Linked DNA regions of Rhodopseudomonas boonkerdii. The protein of the gene in region 2 binds, or shares a complex with, the protein of the main gene of each other region. Links are inferred from orthologs where the notes say so. Each region holds a gene or a part of one and is shown on either strand. Other genes may lie near its edges.

Evidence for each region.
Region 1: the proteins of trxB (region 2) and trxA are in contact, whole or in part, in a crystal structure (PDB 1F6M), measured with the Escherichia coli proteins. The link is inferred for Rhodopseudomonas boonkerdii from one-to-one orthologs.

What each region holds. Positions count from the first base shown.
Region 1 is NZ_CP036537.1:394,098-406,532, forward strand. Bases 1-2,956 are described here. They hold trxA (thioredoxin), read right to left. Parts: upstream 1,661-2,956; coding sequence 1,340-1,660; downstream 1-1,339. Other genes in these bases: E0H22_RS01855 (bifunctional folylpolyglutamate synthase/dihydrofolate synthase), read left to right, coding at 1-96; E0H22_RS01860 (metallophosphoesterase family protein), read left to right, coding at 418-1,158; addA (double-strand break repair helicase AddA), read right to left, coding at 1,761-2,956. Outside these bases: more of addA, read right to left, coding at 2,957-5,252; double-strand break repair protein AddB, read right to left, coding at 5,249-8,440; E0H22_RS01880 (nucleotidyltransferase family protein), read right to left, coding at 8,642-9,364; E0H22_RS01885 (PilZ domain-containing protein), read right to left, coding at 9,498-9,821; tRNA (adenosine(37)-N6)-threonylcarbamoyltransferase complex ATPase subunit type 1 TsaE, read right to left, coding at 10,036-11,559; E0H22_RS01895 (sensor histidine kinase), read right to left, coding at 11,556-12,435. UniProt on the Escherichia coli protein: Participates in various redox reactions through the reversible oxidation of its active center dithiol to a disulfide and catalyzes dithiol-disulfide exchange reactions.
Region 2 is NZ_CP036537.1:4,728,098-4,745,142, forward strand. The notes cover bases 6,599-9,359. They hold trxB (thioredoxin-disulfide reductase), read left to right. Parts: upstream 6,599-7,376; coding sequence 7,377-8,342; downstream 8,343-9,359. Other genes in these bases: E0H22_RS21735 (Lrp/AsnC family transcriptional regulator), read right to left, coding at 6,639-7,118; E0H22_RS21745 (LysR family transcriptional regulator), read left to right, coding at 8,382-9,275. In the rest of the region: E0H22_RS21705 (Dps family protein), read right to left, coding at 1-284; E0H22_RS21710 (class I SAM-dependent methyltransferase), read left to right, coding at 521-1,216; carB (carbamoyl-phosphate synthase large subunit), read left to right, coding at 1,639-5,103; transcription elongation factor GreA, read left to right, coding at 5,318-5,794; E0H22_RS21730 (DoxX family protein), read left to right, coding at 6,132-6,533; E0H22_RS21750 (heavy metal translocating P-type ATPase), read right to left, coding at 9,592-11,847; E0H22_RS21755 (bifunctional diguanylate cyclase/phosphodiesterase), read left to right, coding at 12,464-14,857; E0H22_RS21760 (ParA family protein), read right to left, coding at 14,930-15,610; E0H22_RS21765 (hypothetical protein), read right to left, coding at 15,818-16,189; E0H22_RS21770 (hypothetical protein), read right to left, coding at 16,296-16,583; E0H22_RS21775 (SGNH/GDSL hydrolase family protein), read left to right, coding at 16,782-17,045.

The DNA.
Region 1 (12,435 bases), 4.3 Mb from region 2 along the record:
CGGCTTGCTTACGAGGTGCCGCCGCGGGTGCTGATCTGCGGCTCGCTCTATCTGGCGGGCCATGTTCTTGCGGAAAACGGCACGCTGCCGACATAACCTCCGCCCGTCATCCTAAGGAGCCGCGTAGCGGCGTCTCCCAGCGAATGGCGTAGCCATTCGCAAGGGATGGCCGAAGAGCGCCGGGCCAAGCCATCTCATGGTTCGAGACGGCGCTGCGCGCCTCCTCACCATGAGGGGCGGTGTGTCGCGCTCCGTCTGGGCGACCAGCAGCGCCAAACGACGGACTGCATTTCCAGTCAGACTCTCAGGATAAGGGGGCGGAGTTTTGTACTTTGTGAAAACGGCACGCTACCTGCATAAAAACACATCGATATCAGTCATCTCTGATTGATTCCTGCTTGATTCTGGGGAGGTTCGATGCGCTTCGCTGCTATTGCCGACGTTCACGGCAATCATTTTGCCCTTGAGGCTGTTGTCGCCGATATCCGTGCGCAAGGCATCGCCGACATCGTCAATCTTGGCGACATGGCCAGCGGTGCGCTCGATGCGCGCCGTGCGGTCGAGGTCATGATGGGCCTCAATGCCGCCAATGTCCGCGGCAATCATGATCGTTACATCACCGACTACAAGCTTGATGACATGTGGCCGTCCGATCGGCTGGCACACAGCCAGCTCGAACCGGCGCAGATGGAATGGCTGCGTGCGCTACCCTTCAGCGCGATCTATCGCGATGAGGTCTATCTCTGTCACGCGTCGCCGGATGACGACAACGCTTACTGGACGGAAGCGGTGACGCCTGAAGGCGTGGTCCATATGGCTTCGATCGAATCCATCGAGGAGAAGGCCAAGGGCATCACGCAATCGCTCATCCTGTGCGCGCACACCCATATCGCCCGCTCGGTGCGGCTCCGCGATGGCCGCATGATCGTCAATCCCGGCAGCGTCGGCGGCCCCGGCTATCGCGATGTCGCGCCTTATCCGCACACGCTCGAAGTCGGCACGCCCGATGCGTGCTACGCAATTCTGGATTCCACCTCAGGACGCTGGGACGTGACATTCCGTCAGGTGCCCTATGACCACGAAGCGATGGCTGCACTGGCGCGGCAGAACGGGCGGCCCGAATGGGCGAGCGCGCTGGCAACAGGATGGATCAGATAACTCTGCCCCTCATGGTGAGGAGCGCGCCCTTGCGCGCGTCTCGAACCATGAGTTGACCGAACTCCGTCACCATCCTTCGAGACGCGGCCTGCGGCCGCTCCTCAGGATGAGGGGGAGCAGCAAACAAAAACGGCCGGCGAGATACTCACCGGCCGTCCTTCAAACTCACATCGTCCGCAGCTTATACCGCCGACGAAATCCACTGCTGCAGTTTCGCCTTCGGCGCAGCGCCGACCTGACGGGAGGCCATTTCGCCGCCCTTGAAGATCATCAGCGTCGGGATCGACATCACGCCGTATTTCGAGGCGGTCTTCGGGTTCTCGTCCACATTCAGCTTCACGATGGTGACTTTCTCGCCCATCGCGGCCGAAATCTCGTCGAGGGCCGGGGCGATCATGCGGCAGGGGCCGCACCATTCGGCCCAGAAATCGACGACCACCGGGCCCGGCGCGCCGAGCACCGCGGTTTCGAAATCGGCGTCTGAAACCTTGCCAACACCCATGATCTTGTCCTCGTTCTCGTCAATGAAGGCGCCTCGGGAATCGTGCGCCAGAAATGATGCATCCAACCTATGAATGCCCCCTTGCCGGGTCAAGGCATGGTCACGCAGCGATGATGGCGGCCAGCTCCGCGTCCAGCGCGGCGCTGGAAATCTCCATCATCTCAATGGTTTCCGTCCAGAGCAGGGCGGCGCGCACGGGCCGGTCGGGATACAGTTTCGCCAGCACCCCGCGATACAGGGCGAGCTGCCGGATATAGGCTTTTGGCGCGGCCACGAGCTTGCGGGGCGGATTGTGGTTGGTCTTGTAATCGACGATTCGCACTTCTGTGGATTTCGCCACCAGCCGATCAATCTGCCCCGACACGAGAAAGGTCGAGCCGTCGAGGCGCTTGAGGCGGCCGGCCACCGCGACCTCCGCCCGGCTGCCCGGTGCGAACAGCGCAGCGAGACCTGGCTCGGCCAGCAACGTGAGCACCTGCCGGGCCAGGGTGCCGCGCTCGATTTCGGTCCAGTTGCTGGCGTTACGGGCGAGAAACGCCATCGCCGTGTCCTGTCGCTTGTCCGCGGCGATGTCGGGCAGCGATTGCAGCAGCCGATGCACCAGATTGCCGCGCTGCCGGGCCATCTTCCGTTGCCGTTCCGTGTCGTCGCCGCGCGGTGCGAAGCGGTCGTCATCCTCCGCGTCCGAAGGCCGCAGCAGGCTTTCGCGCCGCGGCTGATCGCCGGCCGTTCCGCGTAGCCAAGCCGGCTGTTCGATCGGCGCAGCCGCCGTTACGGTCGCCGCGGTGCTCCGCGCCGGCGCGGTGTCGCCCGGCTTGGTATAGCGCTTCACCACGCCGTCCGGCGCGCGCACCTCTTGCAGATGCAGGCCGGATGTTTCCAGTCCCTTCTGGATCAGGTCATACCAGGAATGCTCGCGCACGGCGTTGCGGTTGCCCGGCATGCAGCCGCCGACAATCAGCCGGTCTGCCGCACGCGTCATTGCCACATAGAGCAGCCGCCGATATTCGTCCTCGGTGTCCTTGATCATCGCGGCGCGGGCCGTCGCGACCGCTTCCGGATCATCGCTCTTCTTGCCGGCCCAAACCACGACGCCGGCCGCGCCTGGCGCGGCATTGCCTGTCGGTAGCTGGATCAGGTTCATCCGCTGCGAGTCAGATGGGGACGAGGTCGTGTCCACCATGAACACAACCGGTGCTTCCAGACCTTTCGCACCATGCACGGTCATCACCCGCACCTCGTCGCGCGTGATCTCCATGTCGCGTTTCACTTCAGTATCCGCCGCGCGCAGCCAGGTGACGAACCCTTGCAGTGACGCTGGCGCCTTGCGCTCGTAACCGAGCGCAAGTTCGAGGAATTCGTCGAGCGCATCATTGGCCTCATGGCCGAGCCGCCGCAGGATGCGCGCCCGCCCCCCATCGCCGCCGAGCAGCCACGCATAGAAGGCGAACGGCGTCTCGCTGGCGAAGTGTCGTTCGCAGGCGATCAATCGTGCCAGCGCGCCATTCAGCTTGGCATCGCCGGCCGCCTTTTCGCCGAGCGAGGCGCGCAGCGACAGTCCATTCCGGTCCCACGCGATCTTGAACAGGTCGTCGTCGTCGAGTCCGAACAGCGGGCTTTTCAGCGCCGTGGCGAGCGCGAGGTCGTCCTGTGGCAGCAGCAGCGCATCGGCGAGGTTCATCAGATCGATGATGGCAATGTGCTCGGTCAGTTTCAGCCGGTCGGCGCCGGCCACGGGAATATCGGCATGTTTCAGCGCCTGGATGATCGCATCGAACGCCGCACCGCGCCGCCGCACCAGGATCAGGATGTCGCCATAAGACAGCCGGCGCCGCTTGCCGAGCGGTCCTGTCTCTGTTCTTGCCGCGAGCAGCGCCTTGATCTCCGCCTGAACGCGCCGCGCCAGCTTCACCTCAGGGCTGGTCTCGGAACGCTTGTCGAACGGCGCGTCCCAGCCCTCGATGCTCGGTCGCTCGTCGGGCTGTTCCAGTTCCCACAGGTCGATCAGGCTCGGTCCGGCATCCTCCAGCGATTCATGGCCGGGCGGCGCGCTGTCATTGTGAATGCTGCGATAGATCGCTTCATCGCGAAACACGTGATCGACCGACTGCAGGATCGCTGCGCCGGTACGAAACGAATAGGTGAAGGCGACCGGATCGAATCTCAGTCCGGCATTGGTGAAGCGTGTCTGCAGCGCGCGCCGGCGTTCGTCGAACTCGCGCGGTGCCGCGCCCTGGAACGAGAAGATCGACTGCTTCTCGTCGCCGACGGCGAAGATCGTCCGCTTGACGCCGTCGCGCGCGCCTTCGCCGGAGGTGAATTCCGCGATCAGATGCGTGAGAATATCCCATTGCCGCGGGCTCGTATCCTGTGCCTCGTCGATCAGCACGTGATCGACACCGCGATCGAGCTTGTAATGTACCCAGCCTGCGGCGCCGCTATCGAGCAGCGCCAGCGTCCGGTCGATCAGGTCGTCATAATCGAGCAGCCCGCGTTCGATCTTCTCGCGGCGATAATTTTCCGCCACCTGGCTTGCGATCGCCAGCAGAGCCTCCGTGCGTTCGCGCGTGGCGACGCCGCGGCGGCGGTCCAGCAGCGGGATGATGCGCTCGCCCTCGCGCTGCAGAGTGGCCAGCACATCGGGGCGGTCATCCGAAATCTTCTTGGTCGCCAGCGATTTTCGCAGGCTCTGCTCCTTGGTCAGGAACAGTTCGAGATACTTTTCGACCTGCTCGGTGCCGAAGAGAACGAGCGCGTCGCGCAGCCGCGTTGCCTGATCGCCATCGGTCTTGCTGCCGGTCGCAAGAATGTCGGCGGTGGCGATCCAGTCCCTGCGCGGCAAATGCGGGCCATCGACGATCTCAAGCTCGATCGCCTCGCGTGTATCGGTCGCGGACACGCCGAGCGTCGCGCAAAGCTGCGCCATCGCGATCTCGGTCGAGCCGGCATGAGCGATCCACGCCAGAAACTTATCGCGGCTCAGGCTCGCTTCGCGCACGACTTCGCGGAAGGTGACATCGGCGGCCGAAGTCATAGCGACAGTCAACGCCCTGCCTTCGGCGCTATCGGGCGCAGCTGCGGCTTGCAGCAGCACCTTGAGCGACGCGCGCTCCATCATCTCGTTCTGGTCGCGATCGTCGAGCACGCTGAAGCGGGCCGGCACGTTCGACTCGAACGGAAATTGCTGCAGCAGCCGTGTGCAGAGGGCGTGGATGGTCTGCACCTTGAGTCCGCCCGGCGTCTCCAGCGCGCTTGCGAACAGTTCGCGGGCTCGTGCGCGCATCCGCGCATTCGGCGTGGCTACGCCCGCATTGCGAATTTCTGTATCGAGCGCGGCGTCATCCAGCGTGACCCAATGCCCGAGCCGCGAAAATACGCGTTCCGCCATATTCGCTGCGGCGGCCTTGGTGAAGGTCACGCACAGAATTTTCTCCGGCGGCACGCCGTCGAGCAGCAGACGGATCACGCGGTTGACCAGCACATAGGTTTTGCCAGAGCCGGCATTGGCCGAAACGAATACCGAGGATGACGGGTCCGAAGCCAGCTTCTGCCTTGCCGTCGCGGCGTCGGGAATGTTGCGTGGGCCGCTCATGCCTCGGCTCCCCCGGAGGTGCCGCCATTGGCGGACCACTCCTTGATGCGAGCGAGATCGTCATAGGTGCCGTAGCGGTTCGACCACATGGACAGCGCGAGGGATGTGTAGCCCTGCGTTTCGTCCTCGAATTTTCGAATGAGGCCTTCGAGACGTGCGCGCGCCTCGATCGCGGCATCGTCGGGATGCTGCGGCTCGTCCTTGCGCTCGATACGCAGCTCGATGGGACGTTCCTCACCTGGTGGGTTGTTGCCGCTGAGGCGAACATAAGTGAGTTCGCTCACCGAGCTGCCTGCGGCAATGCCCGGGAAGCCGCCTTCGCGCAGGATCGCGGCTTCCAGCGTGAGCTGCGGCGACAGCCCCATCCTCACCTGTTTGCCCGTTGGCGGATTGCCGGTTTTGTAGTCGAGCAGCGCGAAGGTGCGGTCCGTGCGATGCTCGATACGGTCGGCGCGCGCTGTCAGCGTAAAGATCCGGCCTTGATCGAGCGGAATCCTGATTTCGCCTCCCACTTCCGCATCGATGCTGGCAACATTGATACGCCGTTCGATCTCCCAGTTCGCAAACCAGGATGCGATGCGCAGGAACCGCGGCCACCACAGCGCTTGCGCCTCCGGGCGGTTCATCAGTGGAGCGAAATGCGCTTTGCCGATGTTGCGAAGCGCCGCAGCAGGGTCGGGCGGCAGCGCCTTGCTGAACTCCAGCGTGAAATCGCCGATCGCATTGTGGATCGCCGAGCCGCGATCGGCGGCGGACAGCGGCATGTCCACGGGATCGAGCGGCGCGAGACCGAGAATGTATTTCGCATAGATCGAATAGGGATCGCGCAGCCAGTCCTCGATGGCAGTGACCGAGAGGCGCAGCGGCCGCGCGATCAGTGGCGGCTTCGGCTCCGGCTGCGTGATCGGCGTGACCTTGTCGGGCTGGTCCAGCGTTTCAGCATAGCGCACATAGGTCTCGCCGGCCTTGACCGCGGCTGCCCAGCGGTCCTCGCCCGCCACCGCTTCCAGGCGATGCAGGAACCGCGAGGCGACCGCCGGCGCACCGCCGACCTTTGCGGCATGGCTGAGGATCACTTCGTCATGGCCGAGCAACTGCACGAAGTCGTGGGCGGTGAGGCCGATGCGGCGCTCCGGCAGGTCGAGGCCGAGCTGGTTACGCATCGGCCGGCTCAGCCACGGGTCGATTCGTGGCGACGGCGGCCAGACACCCTCGACAAGGCCGCCGAGAATGACGCGATCGGATTGTGTGAGACGTGCCTCGAGCTGACCAAAGATGCGGAGCTTGGCATCGGCGACCTCCGGCCGTCGCACGATGCGATCGCCGAAGGCGGTCTGAAACACTTCCGGGTAGTCGCGCAGTTGCAGCGTAAGCCCGGAGAGGCGCAGCCGGTCCGCGCCGCCATCCTCCGGCGTCTCCATGACGCAGAGATCTTCGAACGCGTTCGCTAGCGCATTGCCACCTGTCCGGCCGGCCAGCGCAATGGCGCCGCCTTTGTCGTCGCGCGACAATCGCTCGATCGCCTCGCGGTGTCGCCTTGCGACCTCGGCGAAATCGATGGGGCGGGTCGGATGGATGCTCTCCAGCGGCGCCAGCGCCGTCTGCAGTTCCGCGATCAGATCTTCGGTACGGTCGAGCCTCTCGCCAGCGAGCTTCGCCCTCGGCTCTGCCGCGTGCAACATCGAGGCCTCACGGCGATGCAGCTTGCCGAGTTCGTCGCGGAAACGCGCGAAATCCTGTTTGAGTCCCGCAGTGCCCGGCGCCGGTCGCGTGCCGCGCAGCAATGCCAGCTCCAGCGTTTCGATAGCGTCCTTCCAGCCGTATGCCTGCTTGCCGAGCCGAAACAACGGATGTTTCAGCAGCGCGAGCAGCGTTGCCGGCTCGAACTGTTCGGCCGCAGCCTCGGCAACGAGTCGCGTGAAAATGCCTGCAGATGTTTCGGTCAGCGAATCGCCGCCGGAATCGTCGAACAACAGGTTCCAGCGTCCCAATGCCGCCATCACGCGCCGCGCCAGCGCGCGATCCGGCGTCACCAGCGCGGCGGATTTGTTCTGCTCATGGGCCTCGCGCATCGCGATCGCTATGCTGAGCGCTTCCATTTCCGGATTGGCGGCGGCAATGACAGAGAGTTTCGTCATGCCCGCAGCGATCTTCTGCTGAACGACGGGCTCGGCAAGGCGCTGATGCCATTGCGCCGTCGCATTGGACGGCCGCATCGCCTCCGAAGCCAGCAATTCGCGCCCATGTGGCGAAGGCGTGCCGAGGACGGTCACATCGCTGCGCTTGATATCGAAACGTTCCAGCAGCGCATGCAGCGCATATTGCGGATGGTTCGATGCAGAGGATTCGACGAAGCCCAGCACGTCCCTGCTGCCGCCGATCAGCTGCCACGAGGCCTCGTCCAGATCGGTGTCGAGGCCCGGTAGCACCACGGCGCCGTGCGGAAGCTGCGCCACTGCGTGCAAAAACTTCGCCGTGGTCGGCATCGAGCCGGTGGAGCCTGCGGCGATAATCGGCCCGCCTTTGTGCGCCTTCAGCCGCGCCGCTTCTGCATCGATCAGGAGGTCGCGCCGCACCGCCGGCTCGATGGCGTCGTGCGCCGTCATGATGTTCGGCCACACCTCCCTGGCGATGGAAAGGAATTGCAGCGTCAGTTGCCAGTAGCGGTCGAGCGCATCGGGCACGAGGCCGTCGAGCGCGCTCCACTTGACCTGGCGTGTCGCCATGTCATCCATCAGCCGCCCCAGATCGTCGGCCAGCGCGAGTGTAGAGGCGGGGCCGCCCACCACCAGCGGTGCCTGTGCGGGATCGCCGGGCGCGAGCCGCTTGGCCCAGGCGCCGATCAGTTGCGCCAGCAGCAGGCGGCGCTGCAGGCCATCGAGCGCGCGTGGCATGTCGGGGAGGTCCAGCGTCTCGGGCGCCGCCGCGTGCGCGAAAACGAGTTCTTCTTCATCCACATCGCCGAGCGGTACGATGCGTGGCAACAGCACGGCATCGCCGCCAAGCACGTCGAGAAACGCTTCCTGCGCCATGCGTCCCGCGCGCCGCGTCGGCAGGTACAGCGTGACGGTGGCGAGCTTTTCGCGATCATCGCGCGCCGAGAAGCCATCGATCAGCGTGCCATCCACCAGCGCCGCGACCAGCGTGCGCAGAAACGGCGCGGAAGGTGGAATGGTGAAAACGCGCATGATCGGCCCGATTCGGAGAACCGGTGCATCATGGCATGGGCGGCGCCGCTAAGGGAGTCGCGTGCTCCGAACCTCATGGTGAGGAGCGCGCCCTTTGCGCGCGTCTCGAACCATAAGCTGGCCGGTTCGGAGCGTAGCAACCATCCTTCGAGACGCCGCTACGCGACTCCTCAGGATGAGGGTGGAACTCAGGGCTGCTCGCTAAGCCACGCTTGCCAGGAACGCATCTTCCGCGGCGCGCACCGCGTCCGGCGTGCCGACATGCATCCACACACCGTCCAAACGCAGGCCGTAAAGACGCTCGGCTTCATTGGCGCGGTCGAACAGCTTTGTCAGCGCAAACTCACCGGAGGGCGCATCGGCAAAAATCGCAGGCGAAAGAATCGCGACGCCGGCATAGACGAACGGCACCACCTGATTCTCTTTCCGGCGGCGCAGCGTGCCATCGGCACGCATCTCGTAATCGCCCTTGCCGCTATAGCCGATGCTGTTCGCGGTCGGTGCCATCAGCAGCAGGATATCCATCTTCGCCGGATCGAAATTCTCTGCGAGGCGCACGAGATTGGAGCGCGCGCCGTCGATCCACAGGGTGTCGGCATTGAGATGATAGAACGGCGCGTCGCCCAGCAGCGGCAGCGCCTTCTTGACGCCGCCACCGGTGCCGAGCACCTGGTCGCGTTCGTCGGAGATGATGATCTTCGGCGCGGTGCGCGACTTGACGTGATCGATAATCTGATCCGGCAGGTAATGTACATTGACCACGGCCTCGCCAATATCGGCGGCAGCGAGCTTGTCGAGCACGTGATCGAGCAGCGGCTGGCCGGCGACGGCAACGAGTGGTTTCGGCATGGTCTCGGTGAGCGGGCGCATGCGCAGCCCGAGGCCGGCAGCGAGAACCATGGCTTTGGTGGGCTTCACGGACATGACGATGCGTCTTTGGGTTCGACTCGGATGACGATTGGAGTGTAGCACGCCGTGCGGTATCGCGCATAAATTGATCGAGCAATAAGCGGACGATGTGACGACGATGCGACACCGTAACGCGCGTCAACAGCGCTTAGGCGTTCGCTGCTTCGCTCTCCTGCGGTCTGGAATTTTTCTTCTTCTTGTCGCCGGGTTTGAGGAAATTCACGCCGATCTGGTCGCCATTCACCCAGCCGAGTTCGCAGCGTCGATAAGCCAGGCCGGTGGATGACAGCAGCAGGAAGAATTCTTTCAGGTTAAGTCCTTCGACCGAGCTTCCGACGGTCAGCTTCGCACCGGTTTCGGATACGTCTTCGAGAACGCAGGCGCGGCGCCAAGTGCCGTCGATGCCCATCATCTGCGCGGGAAAGCCGCGCTCGAATACGACCCGATGATCCGTTCGTCGTTCCGTCGTCATGCTGACCGATCCTTACGCAACACCGCATGCCCATCACGCGAGGCATGGCCGATCCAGACGACAAGAGTAAGGCGATCGTGGCTAAGATTGCGTTAAGGATTGGGGGATGGGTGCACGTGACTGTTGCCGCCCGGCTTCTGCGATTAGACTGCACAGACGTCGTTTACTGGATCTCCGCTTTTGCGGGGATCGCATGCGGGGCAGACGGATCGTGCTATCCCCCCGGCGCCGGTACATACCGCTCATACCATGCGCGAAATTCAGCCAGCCGCGGATGCGCCAGCGAACGGGTGAGATAGGTCCAGATGCGCGGCTGGTGTTTCAGATAGTGTGGCTTGCCGTCGCGGCGGTTCAAACGTGCGAACGTTCCCAGCAGCCGTGTGTTCCGCTGCGCGGACATGATCGCATAGAGCTCCGCAAAGCCGGCGGCGTCGAAATCCGGCGCCGCTGTGCGCCGTGCCTTGATGTAGCGCGACAGCAGGGCGAGCTCGGTGGCCTCGGGCACGTCGATGCGCGCATCCTGTAGCAGCGAGACGACATCATAGGCCGGCGGACCCAGCACCGTATCCTGGAAGTCGATGACACCGATCCGGTTGATCCCGTCGCGCTCCGGCAGCCAGATCATGTTCGGCGAATGGAAGTCGCGCAGCACCCAGGTGCGCACCGTGACTTCGATCGAGGTGAGAAGATCGCGCCAGAGCGCGATGAACTCCGCCTGCAGTACCTCACTCGGCGCTGCACCGCGATCCGGCAGATACCATTCCGGCATCAGACCCACTTCGATCAGCAGCGCTTCAGTGTCGAAGACTGGGATCGCATAATCTCGATGCGGCAACAGCGGCAGCGTGTCCGGTAACGTCTTGCTGTGCAGCATGGCAAGCATGTCCGTCGCCGCCTGATAGCGCTCGACCATTGGCGCGGGAGGCGATCCCGCGATCACGCCTTCCGTACCGAAGTCCTCGGTGATCAGAAAGCCTGTATCGAGGTCGGCATGATGGATGACGGGTGCGGAGATGCCTTGCGCGCGCAACCCATTGGCGATGGCGACAAACGGCTTCACGTCTTCGGCCAGATGCACCGCGGCACTATACGACTTGCCGGCATAGATGGGCGCGCCGTCCGGCCGCTTCGGCGCATTCATCAGGATGAAAACGCCGTCATCCCTGATCAGCCGCGCATAGGAGCGTGTCGACGCGTCGCCCGCCATGCGTCTGCGGTTGGCCTCGAGATAGCCCGCCTGTTCGAGAAATTCCCGCAGCGCCTGCAGCCGCTGCACGATCGTTGCGGCCTTGCCATAACCGGTAATCTCTGCGGCGCGCGCCAGCGAGCCGAGCGCCGGGCGATGCGTCAATGCAATGTCGATGCGGTCGGCGGGCAGATCGCCCGCGGCGCGCTCCGGCCATTCGATCAGCGCGACGGTGCCGTCGGGCAACGGGGAGAGGCCGATCTCCTCCATCTCGGCGGGATCGGTAATGCGATAGAGATCCGCATGCACCAGCGGGAACGATGGCAGGTCGTAGCTCTGCGCCAGCGTGAAGGTCGGGCTCGGCACTTCCAGTTCGTCGTCGTCCGCGAGATAGCGGATCATCGCCCGTGCCGCAGAGGTCTTGCCGGCGCCAAGATCGCCGGACAGCGTGATCACATCGCCGGCGCCGATCAGCAGCGCGAGATCGGCCATCAATGCTGCTGTGGCCACTTCATTGGGCAATGCGAGCGAAAAGGTAAAAGGCGTGCTCATTCGGCCGCGTTGCGGTGCGCGGACTGGTCGAGTGGGAAGTCGCAGCTCACCGTGGTGCCGCGTCCCACCACGGAGTCGATCCGTACCTTGCCGCCATGCAGTTCGACGAAGGAACGCACCAGCGAAAGGCCGAGGCCGGCGCCGCGATGGCGCGATCCGTTGGCGTGGCTCTCGAACCAGTCGAACACCTTGTCCTGCTTGTCCGGGGGGATGCCGGGGCCGCGGTCGGTCACCGAGAAGGTGATCATGTGTTCGCTGCGGGCAGCCTTCAGGGTTACCGCAGAATCATGTGGTGCGAAGCCGACCGCATTGGCGAGCAGATTGTACAGCACCTGCACCACGCGGCTCTCGTCGCCGATGAAGCTGCCGATATCGGCACCGACATCCACCTGCAGCGCGATGCGGTCGCGCGCGAGGCGGTCCTGCACGCCTTCGGCCGCGGCATCGATGGTCTTGCGGATGTCGATCGGGCCGAGATTGAGCGACATGGCGCCGGCGTCGATGGTGGCGAGATCGAGAATGTTATTGATGATCGCCAGAAGCGCCGAGGTAGAGGTGGTGATGTAGTCGAGATATTCGGCCTGCTTGGCCAGCAGCGGGCCGGTCGAGGAATCGCTGAGCAGGTGTGCGAAGCCGATGATGGTGGTGAGCGGCGAGCGCAGCTCGTAGGAGACGTGGTGGACGAAATCCACCTTCATCTGGTCGGCTGCCTCCAGCGCCTCGTTGCGCTCGCGCAGAGCACGTTCGACATTCTCGGCATCGGAAATATCCTGGAATGTGAGCATAGTGGCGCCGTCGGGAAGCGGCATGCACATGCAGGCCAGCACGCTGCCGTCCTTGCGTTCCATCTTCAGCGGCACCGGCGCGCGATTGTCG
Region 2 (17,045 bases):
GCGATCTCGCCGATCGAGTGCAGCGTGCGACCGCCGATCTTGCGCACGCGCTCTGCGAGCGGATCGGTGGTCGCGAAGATCTGGTCCGCGTGATCGTCGAGCAGCAGATGGTAGTCACGGAAATGGCGGCCCGAAATGTGCCAATGGAAATTCTTCGTCTTCAGATAAAGCGCGAAGGCGTCGGCCAGGAGACCATTGAGCGCTTTTGTGACTTTCTCCACGCCATCCGCGGCAAGGTCTGTCGGGGTGTTGAGATCGGCGGCGATTTTCGATTTGGTGCTCACGTGCGATACCTTCCTATGAACGCGGTCACTGTGGCCAGGCGGGATTGATCGCGCGGAACTGTCTGCGACCAACGGTCCGCCGTGTTGAATGCCCGTGTCTTCGATGACTCCAAAACGTCGAAGTGGCTTGTCGGGTAAAAGGCGTTTCCAAGTTGCCTGGAACGCTTTAGACGGTTTCAACGCAGGACAAGTGTAAGGGTTCCCCTGGAGGGAACAAGGACAAGGCGCGCCGCTGCATGGAAGATTGGATCGATTATTACGATTCCACCCACACGATTTACGCCAGCAAACACCACCGTGACGTCCATTTCGAACTGATCGCCCGCGACATCGCCGGTTACATCCTGTCCAAGGACGCCACCGTCCTCGACTATGCCTGCGGGGAAGCATTGTCGGCCGGCAAGATCGCCGAATCCTGCGCAGAACTCATCCTGGCCGAACCGGCACCGAAGGTGCGTAGCCGGGTGGCAGCGCGCTTTGCGACCAATCCGAAGATCATCGTGCATTCGCTCGACGAGCTCCGCGATCTGCCCGCCGGCTCGATCGATCTCGCCGTCATGAATTCGGTCGCCCAGTATATGACCCAGCACCAGCTGGAAGAGGCCCTCACCATGGTGAAGCGCTTGCTCAAGGCGGACGGCCAACTTGTGGTCGGCGATGTCTTGCCGCCGGAGCTAGGGATGATGACCGACGTACTGGCGCTGCTGCGGCTCGCCACCAAACACGGCTTCCTCTGGGACGCGCTCCTCAGTCTGGTCAAAACCGCCCTGTCCGACTACCGTCAGTTAAGGGCAACGCTCGGTCTGCAGCACTACAGCGCGGCGGACATGATTGCCAAACTTGAGGCAGCAGGATACCGAGCGACGCGCGCCAAGATCAATATCGGCCACAATCAGGCCCGGATGACGTTTGTCGCGCATCGGATCGGTTGATTAGGATCTGAAACGTTAAGGTTAAGAAAACCTTTGTAAAACTGCTGGTAGATCAGCCGTCTGTGATCGATCACAGTGAGAGTGGCCCGGTGGCGGAAATGTCTACGCGGGGGCGAGTGCATCGCTTCATATCCTGGTTCAAGTCCAGGCTGGGCCTCCATCTCTTCGCCGCCTCCGGCGGCTTCGGCTCGGCGAGCTATCATCGGCCCGGGCTTCTCCACAGGCGGGCTCGCCACGCCGTATCGTGGAGCGCGAAGGCGGGTTCAAAAGCCTTCCCTGCCCCGTTATAGTGGTCTAAAGACAGCCGCGCGCGAAGACTGACCAGCTCCTTAAGGGATCAAGGCCCAGTCAGGCGCCCGGGCCGAGGGACGCGCGACTGCGCGCCCTTTTTTTGTGCCGATTTGTCACCACCGCGAGACGTAATGCCAAAACGTACCGACATATCCACCATCCTGATCATCGGCGCCGGTCCCATTGTGATCGGCCAAGCCTGCGAGTTCGATTACTCCGGCACGCAAGCTGTCAAGGCTTTGAAGGAAGAGGGCTATCGCGTCGTTCTCGTGAATTCCAATCCGGCTACGATCATGACCGATCCGGATCTCGCGGACGCGACTTATATCGAGCCAATCACGCCCGAGATTGTCGCCAAGATCATCGAGAAGGAGCGCCATGTCATTCCGGGCGGCTTCGCGCTGTTGCCGACCATGGGCGGCCAGACGGCGCTAAACTGCGCCCTCTCGCTGCGCAAGCAGGGCACACTGGATAAATTTGACGTCGAGATGATCGGCGCCACTGCGGAAGCCATCGACAAGGCGGAAGACCGCCAGCTGTTCCGCGAGGCCATGACCAAGATCGGACTGGAGACACCGAAGTCCCGCCTGGCCAATGCGTCGGACCTCAAGAAGCAGTATCGCGACCAGTATCTTGCCGAAAAGGCAAAGCTCTCCGGCGAAGCCCTTGCCGAGCATGAGCGCCAGTGGGATCTCCACGAAGCTGACCGCCGCAAGCGCTATCAGGAGCATGCCCTCGGTCAGGCGTTGATGGCACTGTCCGAGATCGGCCTGCCGGCGATTATCCGCCCGTCCTTCACCATGGGCGGCACCGGCGGCGGTATTGCCTATAACCGTGAAGAGTTTTTGGACATCATCGAGCGCGGTCTCGATGCGTCTCCGACCAACGAAGTGCTGATCGAAGAGTCTGTGCTCGGCTGGAAAGAGTACGAGATGGAAGTCGTCCGCGATAAAAAGGACAACTGCATCATCATCTGCTCGATCGAGAACCTCGATCCGATGGGCGTCCATACCGGCGACTCCATTACCGTCGCACCGGCGCTGACGCTGACCGACAAGGAATATCAGATCATGCGCGACGCCTCGCTGGCGGTGCTGCGCGAGATCGGCGTCGAGACCGGCGGCTCCAACGTGCAGTTCGGCGTCAATCCTGCCGACGGCCGCATTGTCGTGATCGAAATGAATCCGCGCGTATCGCGCTCGTCGGCACTGGCCTCGAAGGCCACCGGCTTCCCGATCGCCAAGGTCGCAGCGAAACTCGCAATCGGCTACACCCTTGATGAAATCGCCAACGACATCACCGGCGGCGCAACCCCGGCTTCGTTCGAGCCGACCATCGACTATGTCGTCACTAAGATTCCGCGTTTCGCCTTCGAAAAGTTCCCGGGCGCCTCGCGTACGCTGACCACCTCGATGAAGTCGGTTGGCGAAGTGATGGCCATCGGCCGTACCTTCCAGGAATCCCTGCAAAAGGCGCTGCGCGGTCTCGAGACCGGCCTTACCGGCCTCGACGAGATCGAGATCGAGGATCTTGGCCGGGGCGACGACAAGAACGCCATCCGCGCCGCCCTGGGCACGCCAACGCCGGATCGCATTCTGCAGGTCGGTCAAGCCATGCGCCTCGGCTGGACCGATGAAGAAATCTTCAACTCCTGCAAGATCGATCCGTGGTTCCTCGCTCAGATGCGTGGCATCGTGGAAGCGGAAGCCAAGGTGAAGGCTCACGGCCTGCCAACCCACGCCTTCGGCATGCGTTCGCTGAAGGCCATGGGCTTCTCCGATGCCCGCCTCGCGGTGCTCGCCGGCAAGACCGACGCGGAAGTGAAGGCGCTGCGCCGCTCACTCAATGTGCGTCCGGTGTTCAAGCGCATCGACACCTGCGCCGCGGAATTCGCCTCGCCGACCGCTTACATGTACTCGACCTATGAGTCGTCTTTCGCCGGCAATTTCGCCGATGAGAGCCAGCCGTCGGATCGTAACAAGGTCATCATCCTTGGCGGCGGTCCGAACCGGATCGGCCAGGGCATCGAGTTCGATTATTGTTGCTGCCATGCCTGTTTCGCGCTGGCGGATGCCGGCTATGAGACGATCATGGTCAACTGCAATCCGGAGACCGTGTCGACCGACTACGACACCGCGGATCGCCTCTATTTCGAACCGCTGACCGCCGAAGACGTGCTCGAAATCATCGATACCGAGCGGCAAAATGGCAAACTGCATGGCGTGATCGTGCAGTTCGGCGGCCAGACTCCGCTGAAGCTCGCGCGCGCGCTGGAAGCCGCCGATGTACCGATCCTCGGCACCTCGCCGGAGGCCATCGACCTCGCCGAAGACCGCGACCGATTCAAGCGCATCCTCGATAAGCTGAAACTCAAACAGCCGAAGAATGGCATCGCCTATTCGGTCGAGCAGGCACGTCTCGTCGCTGCCGATCTCGGCCTGCCGCTCGTTGTGCGCCCCTCTTACGTTCTCGGCGGCCGCGCGATGCAGATCATCCGCGAGGAAAGCCAGCTCGGCGACTATCTGCTCGGTACCCTCCCCGAGCTGGTGCCCGCCGACGTCAAGGCGCGCTATCCGAACGACAAGACCGGTCAGATCAACACAGTGCTCGGCACCAATCCGCTGCTTTTCGACCGCTATCTCTCCGACGCCATCGAAGTTGACGTGGACTGCCTCTCGGACGGCAAGGACACATTCGTCGTCGGCATCATGGAGCATATCGAAGAGGCCGGCATTCACTCCGGCGACTCCGCCTGCTCGCTGCCGCCGCATTCGCTCGATGAAGCAATGATCGCAGAGCTCGAACGTCAGACCCGCGAACTCGCGCTGGGTCTGGACGTGATCGGTCTGATGAACGTGCAATTCGCGGTCAAAGACGGCGACATCTATGTGCTCGAAGTCAATCCACGTGCCTCTCGCACTGTGCCCTTCGTCGCCAAGGTGATGGGCATGCCCGTCGCCAAGATCGCCGCACGCATCATGGCCGGCGAGAAGCTCGCCGACTTCAAATTGACGAAGCGCAAGCTACAGCATGTCGGGGTGAAGGAATCGGTCTTCCCGTTCGCGCGCTTCCCCGGCGTCGACACGGTGCTCGGTCCGGAGATGCGCTCCACCGGCGAAGTGATGGGCATCGACTCATCGTTCGAGATCGCTTTCGCCAAGAGCCAGCTCGGCGGCGGCACCCGCGTGCCGCGCAAGGGCACGGTGTTCGTCTCCGTGCGTGAGGACGACAAGACGCGCATTCTCGATGCGGTGAAGCTGCTCGCATCGAGCGGTTTCAAGGTCGTCGCCACGTCAGGCACCCAGCGCTTTCTGGTCGACAACGGCGTTGCCGCCGAAAAGATCAACAAGGTGCTGGAGGGTCGCCCGCATATCGTGGATGCCATCACCAATGGCGAGATACAGTTGGTGCTCAACACCACCGACGGTCCGCAGGCGCTGGCCGACAGCCGCTCGCTGCGGCGGGCTGCCCTCTTGCATAAAGTACCATATTACACCACACTTTCAGGGGCCGTGGCGGCTGCCCAGGGGGTCCGTGCCAATATGGGCGGCGACCTTGAGGTCCGCACATTGCAGAGTTACTTTTCCGAAGCCTGACCTCGAACCGGCGCGGCAATCCGGATTGAGGTCGGTCAGGAACAGGTCATGACGGGAACCAGCCGGTCATGAGCCGGTTCTGTTTTGGCGCCTGAATCCTGCATCTGCGCCGGCTGCAACGACAGCCCCGCATATCCCCTGCAGGCCGATTTCACGGACTGAAGAGTTTCGCCGCACGCGCAAGCGTGCGGCATGACGTTAAAGGACGAAGAGAATGGTTGAGAAGGTCCCGATGACCGCTAACGGTTTCGCTGCCCTCGAAGTCGAGCTGAAGGAGCGCCAGACGGTGCACCGTCCGCGCATCATCGAGCAGATCGCCGAAGCGCGCTCTCATGGCGACCTCTCCGAAAACGCCGAATATCACGCGGCGAAGGAAGAGCAGTCGCATAACGAAGGCCGCATCAGCGAGATCGAAGACAAGCTCGCACGCGCCGACATCATCGACATCAGCAAGCTCAGCGGCGACACCATCAAGTTCGGCGCTACCGTCACACTGATCGATGAGGACACCGAGAAGAAGACGGTGTGGCAGATCGTCGGCGAGCCGGAAGCCGATGCCAAGAATGGACGCATCTCGATCACGTCGCCTCTGGCGCGCGCACTGATCGGCAAGAGCAAGGGCACCTCCGTCGAGGTAATCGCCCCAGGCGGATCGAAGGCCTATGAGATTGCCAAGGTGGAGTGGCGCTAACCCAGCCCGTCCGCAACTTGCAGGACATCAAAATTCAGGCCGCGCTTACAGCGCGGCTTTTTTGTTGCCACCGCGCACGTTTGGCGCCGGCGCCAATTGCGCAATCCCGGTGCCGTAACAACGGCCACAACGCACATCCAGAAGATGCAGTTCGGCCGCGAAACACCAGCCGGCAGGGAGCCTCACCGGATAGGCACAGGCTGCAATCATCGGGCTTCACGATGCCAGCAAGGTTGGAAAATTCTTAAGATCACGGCGGTTTTCACACGAGAGTGACCAGTACTTTGTCTGGAGGCGATGCTAGAACTGATCCGTCATTCACAGGGGGACATATGACATGGACCAAGCCTTCGCTAAATTTCAGCCACTCGCATTGAGCCTGTTGCGCTTCATCACCGGCCTCGTGCTGCTGCAATATGGCATCGCCAAGATCTTCAAATTTCCGGTCGTACCTTACTTCGCCAACATCCCGCCATTGATCACGGTGGCCGGTGCGATCGAACTCATCGGCGGCGCATTGCTGCTGCTCGGCCTGTTCACACGCCCGGTCGCCTTCATTCTCTCGGGCCAGATGGCTTGCGCCTACTTCATCGGCCATATGTTCAAGGGCGCTGATCCGGTGTTCCTGCCGCTGCTGAATGGCGGCACGCTGGCTATCGCGCTGTGCTTCACCTGCCTCTATATCGCGACCGCCGGCGGCGGTCCGATCAGCGCCGATGCGGCGATCAAGAAGAGCTGAGGATAATCTTGTAGGGCGGATTAGCCGAAGGCGTAATCCGCCGGCCGAGCCCGTGTGGCGAAGGTCGGCGGATTACGCTTCGCTCATCCGCCCTACGGCTCCGAGCTACTCCGCGTCCTTCAATTCCAACGGCACGGCTGCAGCATATTTCGAATTGTGCAGCACCAGCGATGTCCTGACATTGCGCACATGAGGCGCTGCCGTCAGCTGGCTGACAAAGACCTGAAACGTCGCCATGTCGGGCGCCACGCATTTCAGGATGAAATCGATCTCGCCGGACAGCATCCAGCATTCGCGCACCAGCGGCTCCTTGCGGACGAAATCCTCAAACGCCTTGAGATCGGCATCGGCTTGGCTGGAGAGATGCACCGAGGCGAATACCGTGACATCGAAGCCCAGCTTCCGCGGATCGAGCAACCCCCGATAGCCCTGGATATAGCCGGCCTCCTCGAGCGCGCGGACCCGCCGCAAGCAGGGCGGCGGCGAGATGCCGACCCTTTTCGCCAGTTCCACATTGGTGATTCGGCCGTCGGCCTGAATCTCGGCGAGGATTTTGAGATCGATCTCGTCTAGGCTTTTCGACACGCCGGGTCCCGCTGGTATTCGGAGCAATCAGTCGCGACTTGTTTAGCGCAGACGCCACAACTGGCGCAATTTTATTGCGCGTGCATTGCAGAAATTAAGCCTTCGCGGGGGAAAAATAGACGCCGCGAATTGCAATTCTTGCATAGCTCACCAGATATTCTAGAATTCCTTTCAACGACTTCGCGCCGCTGCGATCGGATCGCCGGCACATTTCGCACCAAGCGCTGACTTTATTGCCCTGCGGAAGGGGACTCGACCATGGCTGCCGCCATTCATGCCAAAGTCGTCATCATCGGCTCCGGTCCCGCCGGCTACACGGCTGCTATTTACGCTGCGCGCGCCATGCTCGAGCCGATCCTGATCCAGGGTATCCAACCCGGCGGCCAGCTCACCATCACAACCGATGTCGAGAACTACCCGGGCTTTGCGGATGTGGTTCAGGGTCCGTGGCTCATGGAGCAGATGGAGAAGCAGGCGCACCATGTCGGCACCAAGATTGTCACTGATCTCGTCACTCACCTGGATCTCTCGCAACGCCCGTTTCGCCTGACCTGCGATTCCGGCGACAGCTATATCGCTGAGACCGTGATCCTCGCCACCGGCGCTCAGGCGCGCTGGCTCGGCCTTCCCTCGGAAGACGCCTTCCAGGGCGGGGGTGTCTCGGCCTGCGCGACCTGTGACGGCTTCTTTTATCGTGGCAAGGAAGTGGTCGTGGTGGGCGGCGGCAACACCGCCGTGGAAGAAGCGCTGTTCCTGACCAATTTCGCCTCGCAAGTCACCATCGTGCATCGCCGTGACCATTTCCGTGCTGAGCGCATCCTGCAGGAGCGCCTGTTCAAGCATCCTAAGATCAAGGTGGTGTGGGACAGTGCGATCGACGAGATCTGCGGCACCCAGGGTCCGGCCAAGGTGACGCATGTACGTCTGAAGAACGTCAAGACCGGCGTCACCACGGAACTACCTGCCGACGGCGTTTTCATCGCCATCGGCCATGCACCGGCGACCGAGCTGGTGAAGGGTCAACTCAAGCTGAAGCCCTCCGGCTATGTCGAGGTCGCCGCCAATTCCACCGCGACCTCGGTGCCTGGCGTGTTCGCTGCCGGCGATGTCGCCGACGAAACCTATCGCCAAGCCGTCACTGCGGCCGGCATGGGCTGCATGGCGGCGCTGGAAGCCGAGCGTTTCCTCGCTGCACATGCCCACGACCGCGCAGCAGCCGAGTAATTCACAACTGTGCCACGAACCCGCAACGGATCTACGGATATGGATTGGGATAAGCTGAAGGTGTTTCACGCGGCGGCGGAAGCGGGAAGCTTCACGCATGCAGGGGAGCAGCTTGGGCTGTCTCAGTCGGCGGTATCGCGCCAAGTCTCCGCGCTGGAGCAGGAACTAGCGGTCTCGCTGTTCCACCGCCATGCGCGCGGCCTGATCCTGACCGAGCAGGGCGACCTGCTGTTCCGCACCGCCCATGACGTGTTCATGCAGTTGCAGGCGGCCCGCGCCAAGCTCACCGACAGCCGCGAGCGCCCCAGCGGCGACCTCAAGGTCACCACGACCCCAGGGGTCGGCATCAACTGGTTGATTCCTCGTCTGGGCGAATTCACCGCGCTCTATCCTGAAATCCGCATCTCGCTGATCGTCACCGACGAGGAACTCGATCTCTCCATGCGCGAGGCCGATGTCGCGATCCGCACCCGCAAGCCGACCCAGCCCGACCTTATCCAGCGCAAGCTGTTCGCTATGGGGTTCCACGCTTATTGTTCGCCGGAATACATCAAGCATTTCGGTACACCGCGTACCCTCGATGAACTGGATGGACATCGCATCATCATGCTGAGCGATGCGCAGGTGTCTCCGCACCTGCAGAACCGAAGCTGGCTGATCGATGCCGGTCGCAACGGTAACGGGCCGCGCGAGGCCTATTTCAAGGTGAACAATATCCTGGGCCTGATGCGCGCCTGCCAGCAGGGTCTCGGCATCGCAGCGTTGCCGGACTATTTGGTCGAAGAGAACGACCGCTTGGTTCAACTCTTCAGCGAGTCGGATTCGATTCAACTCGACACGTATTTTGTCTATCCGGAAGAGTTGAAAACCGTGGCGCGCGTGCAGGTATTCCGCGACTTCATCGTCAGCAAGGCACAGCGCTGGCCGTCGTAACCCGCTAAATATAGCGCCCGCTTTTTATCAGGGCAGGCATGCCCACGCTGCTGGCATGTCTGACATGACAAGTCATGCGTTGCTGTAGGACGGCTGTGGAGATCATACTCATCAAACGCTGAGGCTCGTGCCGCGCATTTGTCCCCCTCCTCCAGTGGTGCGGGTCTCAGTTATCCCTCTTGGAAGGTGATTGTGTCGGCCTCTCGAAGGCCAATACCTCGAAGCCGGGCTCGAAAGAGACCGGCTTTTTTTTGCTCCGGGCCGATCGATGGCAGGACGGCGTTGAACTTAACGCTACGTCCTGCCTTCATTGCGATCAATCCAGCCTGATCTTCGCCAGTCGCAGCGCGTTCCCGATCACGCTGACCGACGATAGCGCCATTGCAGCGGCGGCGACCATTGGCGACAACAGGAGGCCGAAAACCGGATACAGCAGACCCGCTGCAACCGGCACACCCGCCACATTGTAGATGAAGGCAAATGCGAGGTTCTGCCGGATATTGCTCATCACGGCTTTCGATAGTTCCCGCGCACGCACGAGCCCCATCAGGTCGCCCGCCAGCAATGTCACACCCGCGCTCTCGATTGCGACGTCGGTTCCCGTGCCCATGGCAATGCCGACATCAGCTGCAGCCAGTGCAGGCGCGTCGTTGACGCCATCGCCGACCATCGCAATCCGCAAGCCTTCGTCGCGCAAACGCGTGACAACATCACTCTTGCGTTCCGGCAACACGCCCGCCTCGACCTCGTCGATCTTCAACGTCTTTGCAACGGCTTTCGCCGTTGTCGCATTGTCGCCGGTGAGCATGACGACGCGCAGTCCGTCAGCCCGCAGTTTTTCAAGCGCGCCCTGCGCCGACGGTTTCACTGGATCGGCAATCGCCATGACACCCGCAACGCGGTCATCGACAGCCACGAAGATGGCGGTCGCACCATTCTGCCGCGCCTGCTCGGCAACATCATCGCATGGCGTGGTATCCACCTTCAATTCGCTCATCAGCATGGCATTGCCCAGCGCGACGCGCTTGCCATCGACGACACCCCACGCGCCCTTACCCGATGGCGAAGCGAAGTCGCTGGCATCGCTCAGCAACACATTGCGTTGCTTTGCTTCGTCAACGATAGCCTGCGCCAGCGGATGCTCGCTGGAACGTTCGATGCTTGCAGCAAGCTGCAGAAGGTCACTTTCGCTGAACCCGTCCGCAGGCGTGATGCCGACCAGCTTCGGCTTGCCTTCCGTGAGCGTCCCTGTCTTGTCGATGACGATGGTGTCGATGCGTTCCAGCCGCTCCAAAGCCTGGGCGTCACGCACAAGAATGCCGGCATGGGCGCCGCGGCCGACGCCAACCATGATGGACATTGGCGTTGCGAGACCGAGCGCGCATGGGCACGCGATGATCAGAACGGTAACGGCCGCAACCAATGCAAACGCCAGCCGTGGCTCCGGCCCCAGGGTTGCCCAGGCAATGAATGCGATCACGGCCACCACGAGTACGGCCGGCACGAACCAACCGGCAACTCGATCTGCGAGACGCTGAATCGGCGCGCGCGAGCGTTGCGCCTTGGCAACCATATCGACGATCCGCGAGAGCATCGTATCGCGACCGATCTTGTCTGCCTGCAGCACCAGCCCGCCGCTTTGATTGACGGTGCCACCGATCACACGGGCGCCTTCGACCTTGCTCACCGGCATGGACTCGCCGGTGACCATGGATTCATCGACGGAGGAATGCCCCTCAGTCACGACGCCATCGACCGGAATTTTCTCGCCCGGCCGCACGCGCAGCAGGTCGCCGATGGCAATCGCATCGATCGCGATGTCTTCGTCACCATCCTTGCCGATGCGTCGCGCGGTCTTCGGGGCAAGCCCGAGCAGCGCGCGGATCGCACCCGAGGTCTGGTTGCGCGCACGCAATTCGAGCACCTGCCCCAACAGCACCAGCACCGTGATGACCGCAGCCGCTTCGAAATACACGGCCACCGCACCGTGATGATCGCGGAATGCAGCGGGAAAGACGCCGGGCGTCAAAGTCGCGACGACGCTGTACACCCAGGCCACGCCGGTGCCCATGGCAATCAGCGTGAACATGTTGAGATTGCGCGTCACCACCGAGCGCCAGCCGCGCTCAAAAAAAGGAGCGCCCGCCCACAGCACCACTGGCGTCGCCAGAACGAGCGAGATCCAGTTCGACGTTGTCTGCGATACCAGATGCATCAGACCGAGATGCGCGCCCATTTCCAGCACGAAGACTGGCAATGTCAGCGCCAGCGCGATCCAAAAGCGCCGCGTCATGTCGACAAGCTCAGGATCCGGCTTGTCGTCGAGCGAGATTTGCTCCGGTTCAAGCGCCATGCCGCAGATCGGACAACTGCCAGGTCCCTCCTGGCGGACCTCGGGGTGCATCGGACAAGTATAGATGGTGCCGGCCGGCACAGGCGGGGCAGGCTCTTTCGGCTTCAGGAAGCTCTCTGGATCGGCTTTGAAGCGTTCGCGGCAGCGCGCGCTGCAGAAGAAGTATTCCTGGTCCCGATAGGTCAGGCGATGCTTGGCCGTCGCCGGATCGACACTCATGCCACAGACCGGATCGATCGCTTTGGCCGGCCCGGCCTCATTGTGATGGTGGCCGTGCGAACAGCATCCGCCGTGCTTGTGGCCGGCGTGCGCGTCGTGCCCTGTATGCGTGTGAGTTGTCCCTGACACCGTAACCTCGCCTCTCCAGACATATACCCTACGGGGGTATATGGACCTGTCGCGCGGGCAAATCAAGGCCACCCGTCAAACCGCCTAAGCAGATCGCAATTACGAACGCCGCGACGGCGAAAAACGAACTGGCCGACGGGATGCATCGGCTACTGTGTCGGACAGGCCACCTGTCGACGACGCGAAATCGCAGAGCTGGACGAGAAGAGTGAACCGGGCCGATCAAATGACCGCGGACACCTGTGCGTCGCGACTTTATCAGCACGGTTGACGGGAGGTTACCCGTTTCACTCTTTTTGGTTGCTGATTGAATAAAACACGCGCAAGAGGACAAGCCTTCGGCGTCAAAAACACATCGCTTTACCGCTGGACGGCAACACGCCCCTGGGCGCTCCGATCGGCGAGCCGATAGGTATTTACGTGTCTTTACATACTTACATCTAGCGTCCCGCGCAGTTTCAGTGCTTCCATCTGCGGTACGCATTTCATGCTCACTATTTATAACTGCATCGCCAATGCCCACGATCTTCGTCTCGTCGGGCTTGCGGCCGTCATCTGCGCGATCGCATCGGTCACTGCCGTCACCCTGCTGCGCCACGCGCGAAATGCGGAAGGCGGCATGAGCTATCTCTGGCTCGGCGTATCCGCGATCTCGACCGGATTCGGCATCTGGGCCACGCATTTCGTCGCCATGCTGGCGTTCACCCCCGGCATCCCGAGCGGCTACAATATTGTGCTCACAGCGGTCTCGCTGGTCGCGGCGATCCTGCTCACCGGTACAGGTCTCGCCATCGCGCTCATCCCCAATGTCCGCATCGCTCCTGCCGTTGGCGGCAGCGTCGTTGCCGGCGGCATCGCTGCGATGCATTACACGGGCATGGCCGCCTTCGAAGTGCAGGCCACCATGCATTGGGATGTCGCGCTGGTGATTTCGTCGATCGTCGTCGGCGGTGCGCTCGGCGCTCTCGCGCTGCCGGTCGCCCTGCATAGCGACGGGGCATCGTGGCGCATCGGGGGTGCGCTGTTGCTGACGCTGGCCATCTGCAGCCATCATTTCACTGCAATGAGCGCCGTCACCATCATTCCCGACTCGAGCATAGCGATCTCACCGCTGTCGGTCCCCGCCCCCTGGCTCGCGCTCGGCGTAGCTCTGATCAGTTTCGCCATCATCGGGCTTGCCGTGGGCGGAATCGCGCTCGACATCCGCGACCGCCGCCGCACCGATCTCGAAGCCGATCGCATGCTCGGCCTTGCCAATGCGGCGATCGAAGGTTTGATCGTGTGCGATGGCGACACCATCGTCACGGTCAACAACAGCTTTGCCGCGCTGGCCTGCGCTTCGACGGAAAGTTTTGCCGGCAAGCGTCTCGATGCCTGCTTCCCCGATGACCTGCCGCGCGCAGGCCTGATCTCGCGACCCGATCAACCCGTCGAAGCGAGTCTTCGTGCAGGCCGCGGCCTCCCCGTGCCGGTCGAACTCATCCAGCGGCAGATCGATTTCGCCGGCCGACCGCATCAGGTGATTGCTGTGCGCGATCTCCGTGCACGCAAGGAAGCCGAGCAACATATTCGTTTCCTTGCCCATCACGACGCGCTCACGGGCCTGTCCAATCGCAGCTACTTCAACGATCGCGTCGATGCCGAAATCGCAAACATGCAGCCTGGGCGGAAGCACGCGATACTCTGCCTCGACCTCGACCGTTTCAAGGAAGTCAACGATCTGTTCGGTCATGCGGCCGGCGACAATGTCCTGCAGACTGTCGCAGCGCATGTCGGTAGCCTGCTTGACGACGGCCAGGTGATGGCCCGCCTCGGCGGCGATGAGTTCGCGATCCTGATGCCCAACATCCGGCACAACGCTGCCGCAGAGAAAATGGCGCAGCGGGTGCTCGAAATACTGCGCGAGCGCGACGATGCTTCCGAACTCGGCAGCGTCTCCAGCAGCATCGGCATTGCACTTTATCCTGACGACGCCGACGACCGCGAGTCCGTGCTGGCGCATGCTGACACCGCGCTGTACCGCGCCAAGTCCGACGGCCGCGCCACCTATCGCTTCTACGAGACCGGCATGGGCGATGCTGTGCGTGACCGCCGCATGCTGGAGCACGACCTGCGCGGCGCCGTCGCTGGCGATCAGATGAGCCTCGTCTATCAACCTCAGGAAGGCATGCAGCGCGGCGCGGTGATCGGCTTCGAGGCGCTGCTGCGATGGACCCATCCAACCCGCGGCATGGTATCGCCCGCGATCTTTATTCCGATCGCGGAAGAAACCGGCTCCATTCTCGAAATCGGCGAATGGGTCATGCGCACCGCATGTACGGAAGCCGCGAGATGGAAGCGGCCACTGACCATCGCAGTGAACGTATCGGCCGTGCAAATCTATCACGACAATTTCGTGCCGATGGTCCACCAGATCCTGTTGGAGACGGGTCTTGTGCCATCGCGCCTTGAGCTCGAAATTACAGAAACCGCGCTGATCCGCGATCTCAACCGCGCGCTCTCTGCGCTGCGCCGGATCAAGGCGCTCGGCGTGCGCATCGCCATGGACGACTTTGGAACCGGTTATTCGTCGCTGTCGAACCTGCGCGCCTTTCCGTTCGACAAGATCAAGATCGACGGCTCGTTCATCAAATCGGTTAACAATAACGGTCAGGCGGCGACCATCGTCCGCGCCGTGGTCGGTCTTGGCCGGGGATTGGGGCTGCCGGTGCTGGCGGAAGGTGTCGAGACCGAAGCCGAACTCAAGTTCCTCAACGAGGAGAAATGCGACGAGGTACAGGGCTATCTGCTCGGGAAGCCGGCGAGCATCGATCATTTCGCCCATGTGACCGAAGGCCTGCCGCAGCAGTCACCGATCTCAGTCGACGCCCAGGTCGCCTGATTCCGTCACAAACAAAAAAACGCGCGAGGATATCGCGCGTTTTTTTTTCGAAATTGGAGGAAGCGGAAACGATCAGGCCGCCTGCTTGTGCATCGCTCCGGATGCCGATGCCTGACCGCGAATGGCTTTGATCGAACGCTCGATCGCCGACCACAGCTTGCTGATCTCGCTGGCCGCGCGACCATCCGCCGAATATTCGCGGGCGCCTTCGCCCTGACCGAGTGCGAGCAGCAGATCCGCACGGTTGGTGATCTGCCCGGACCAGACCGGCGCCTTGAATTTGGCGAGGGCTTCGCGGGCGAGCGACACGATACGGCTTTCCGATTCATCGCGACGCGCCGGGGCGCCGTTGATGACCACCGCATAAGGTTTGCGTGCCGAACGGCAGGACTGAATCGTCGCCTGCACGGCATCGACGTCAAACACGCCGGGACGCGCGGGGATGATCACCATGGTTGCATTCTTGATGGCGTCATCGACGACAGCCGACGTATTCGGCGGTGTGTCGATAAACACCCATTCGACACCATCGCGCTTTGCGGCTGCGATGATTTCGGAGACGCTGCGGTTCGCCACCTTCAACGGCGGTTCATTCGTTCCGCGGAGCTTGTGCCAGAGAGTGAGCGATCCCTGCGGATCGGCGTCGATGAGCAAACATGATCTCGTCGGCTTGTGTACTTGAGCTGCAAGATGAGCAGCCAGGGTGCTCTTGCCTGACCCGCCCTTACGCGATGCGAGAACAATGACGTTCATATGTTGGCCTCCAGATTGACCCCGGCGCCGAAAATGAATCAGTCTGCTGATTCGTTAAAGCATATTTTCGTCATCGCCCGGATATATGTGCCTGTATTCTCTTGGATGTTGGGTTTGAGTCACAGGTTGCGGCGCAACAGCGCTGAAAGTGAGTCATTGTTAGTACGCTTGCCGTCATATTTGTTGCGGCAGCACGATGTCCGGATGTTACTTGGCGCGGGGATGCTTTTGCGAGGCTTGCGCGTTTTGCGAACGATCTTCCGGTTTCTTCGCCTGGCGCTCCAGCCATTTGCGCTCGAGCCAACCAAGCAACTGGGCGACCGGTTTCTGTAGTGGCGCGATATCCTGTGCGATCAGAATGAGTCCGAGTGGCAACATCCAAAGCCCTAGAATGGGCAAAAAGCTGAGAATGCCGCCGATAATGAGCAGAATGGCCAATGGAAAGCGCACAAAACGCGACGACGGCCTGCGCAGCCAGCTCACAAACCGCGCGGGTCTCGCCGGCAACTTGGTCTCGAACCAGATGAAGTGCCGATCGATCTCCGCCTTGTAGTCGATATCCGTGTCGTTCAAATTGATCTCCTGGACCTGAGAAATGTGGCGCCCTGCGCGTGGTCCCAACGTGTCAGTTTGTCACGGATTCATGGCCGAATTCGCAGCCGCGACGTGTAGCGCCACCCGAGCGTCAGGTCTGACGTTTTGCCGCTCTCGCCTTGCGCGGCTTCGTCGCCGGTTTGCGCGTGCTAGCACGCACGGGCTCGAAGAACTGCGCGCAGCCGGGACTCAGTTGCGCCTGCTTCTGCACCATGCATGCCGTGACGCGATCGACATCGGGAATGGCCGAACTACACAGCCTGAAAGCATCGCCCGCACACAACGCCTGTTGGTCGGCCGTATAGTCCTGCGCCTGCGCTGCTCCGCAGCTCGTCATCAACATCACCACGAACAATGCCGCCTTCACGCTTCCCGACATCACCCTCTCCCTGATGAGTATGTCGGAGAGTGTCGATGACCTGCGCCGACTTGGCAAGCCGCGATCCACCTGCGGCAAGAATGCCTGAGCGACCGGACTTGTCTTCGTGGCAGTCCTGTAGTTTCTGCTGACCAGCCCGCCCCAAAGCAACGGTTCCGGAACAATGATTGCACGACGAACAAATATGGCAGCTGCCACATGAATGCCGTTCGCGTCGGTATCGTCGCCTCGCTGCTCCTCTGCGTCTGGCTCGCCTGGCCGAAAGGGGAGAGTAGCACGCCGCCACGCCCGCTGCTGATCAAGTCGGCGCTGAAGGATGCGAAAGATCCCATCGTCGTGCTCGGCGACAGCATCGTCCGCCAAGCGCAGTTGCCGCGCGCGCTCTGCAAGCGCCCGGTGATCAATGCAGGCATCGACGGCTCGACCACATCGAGCGGCCTCGACGGCATGCTGAAGAAGGCC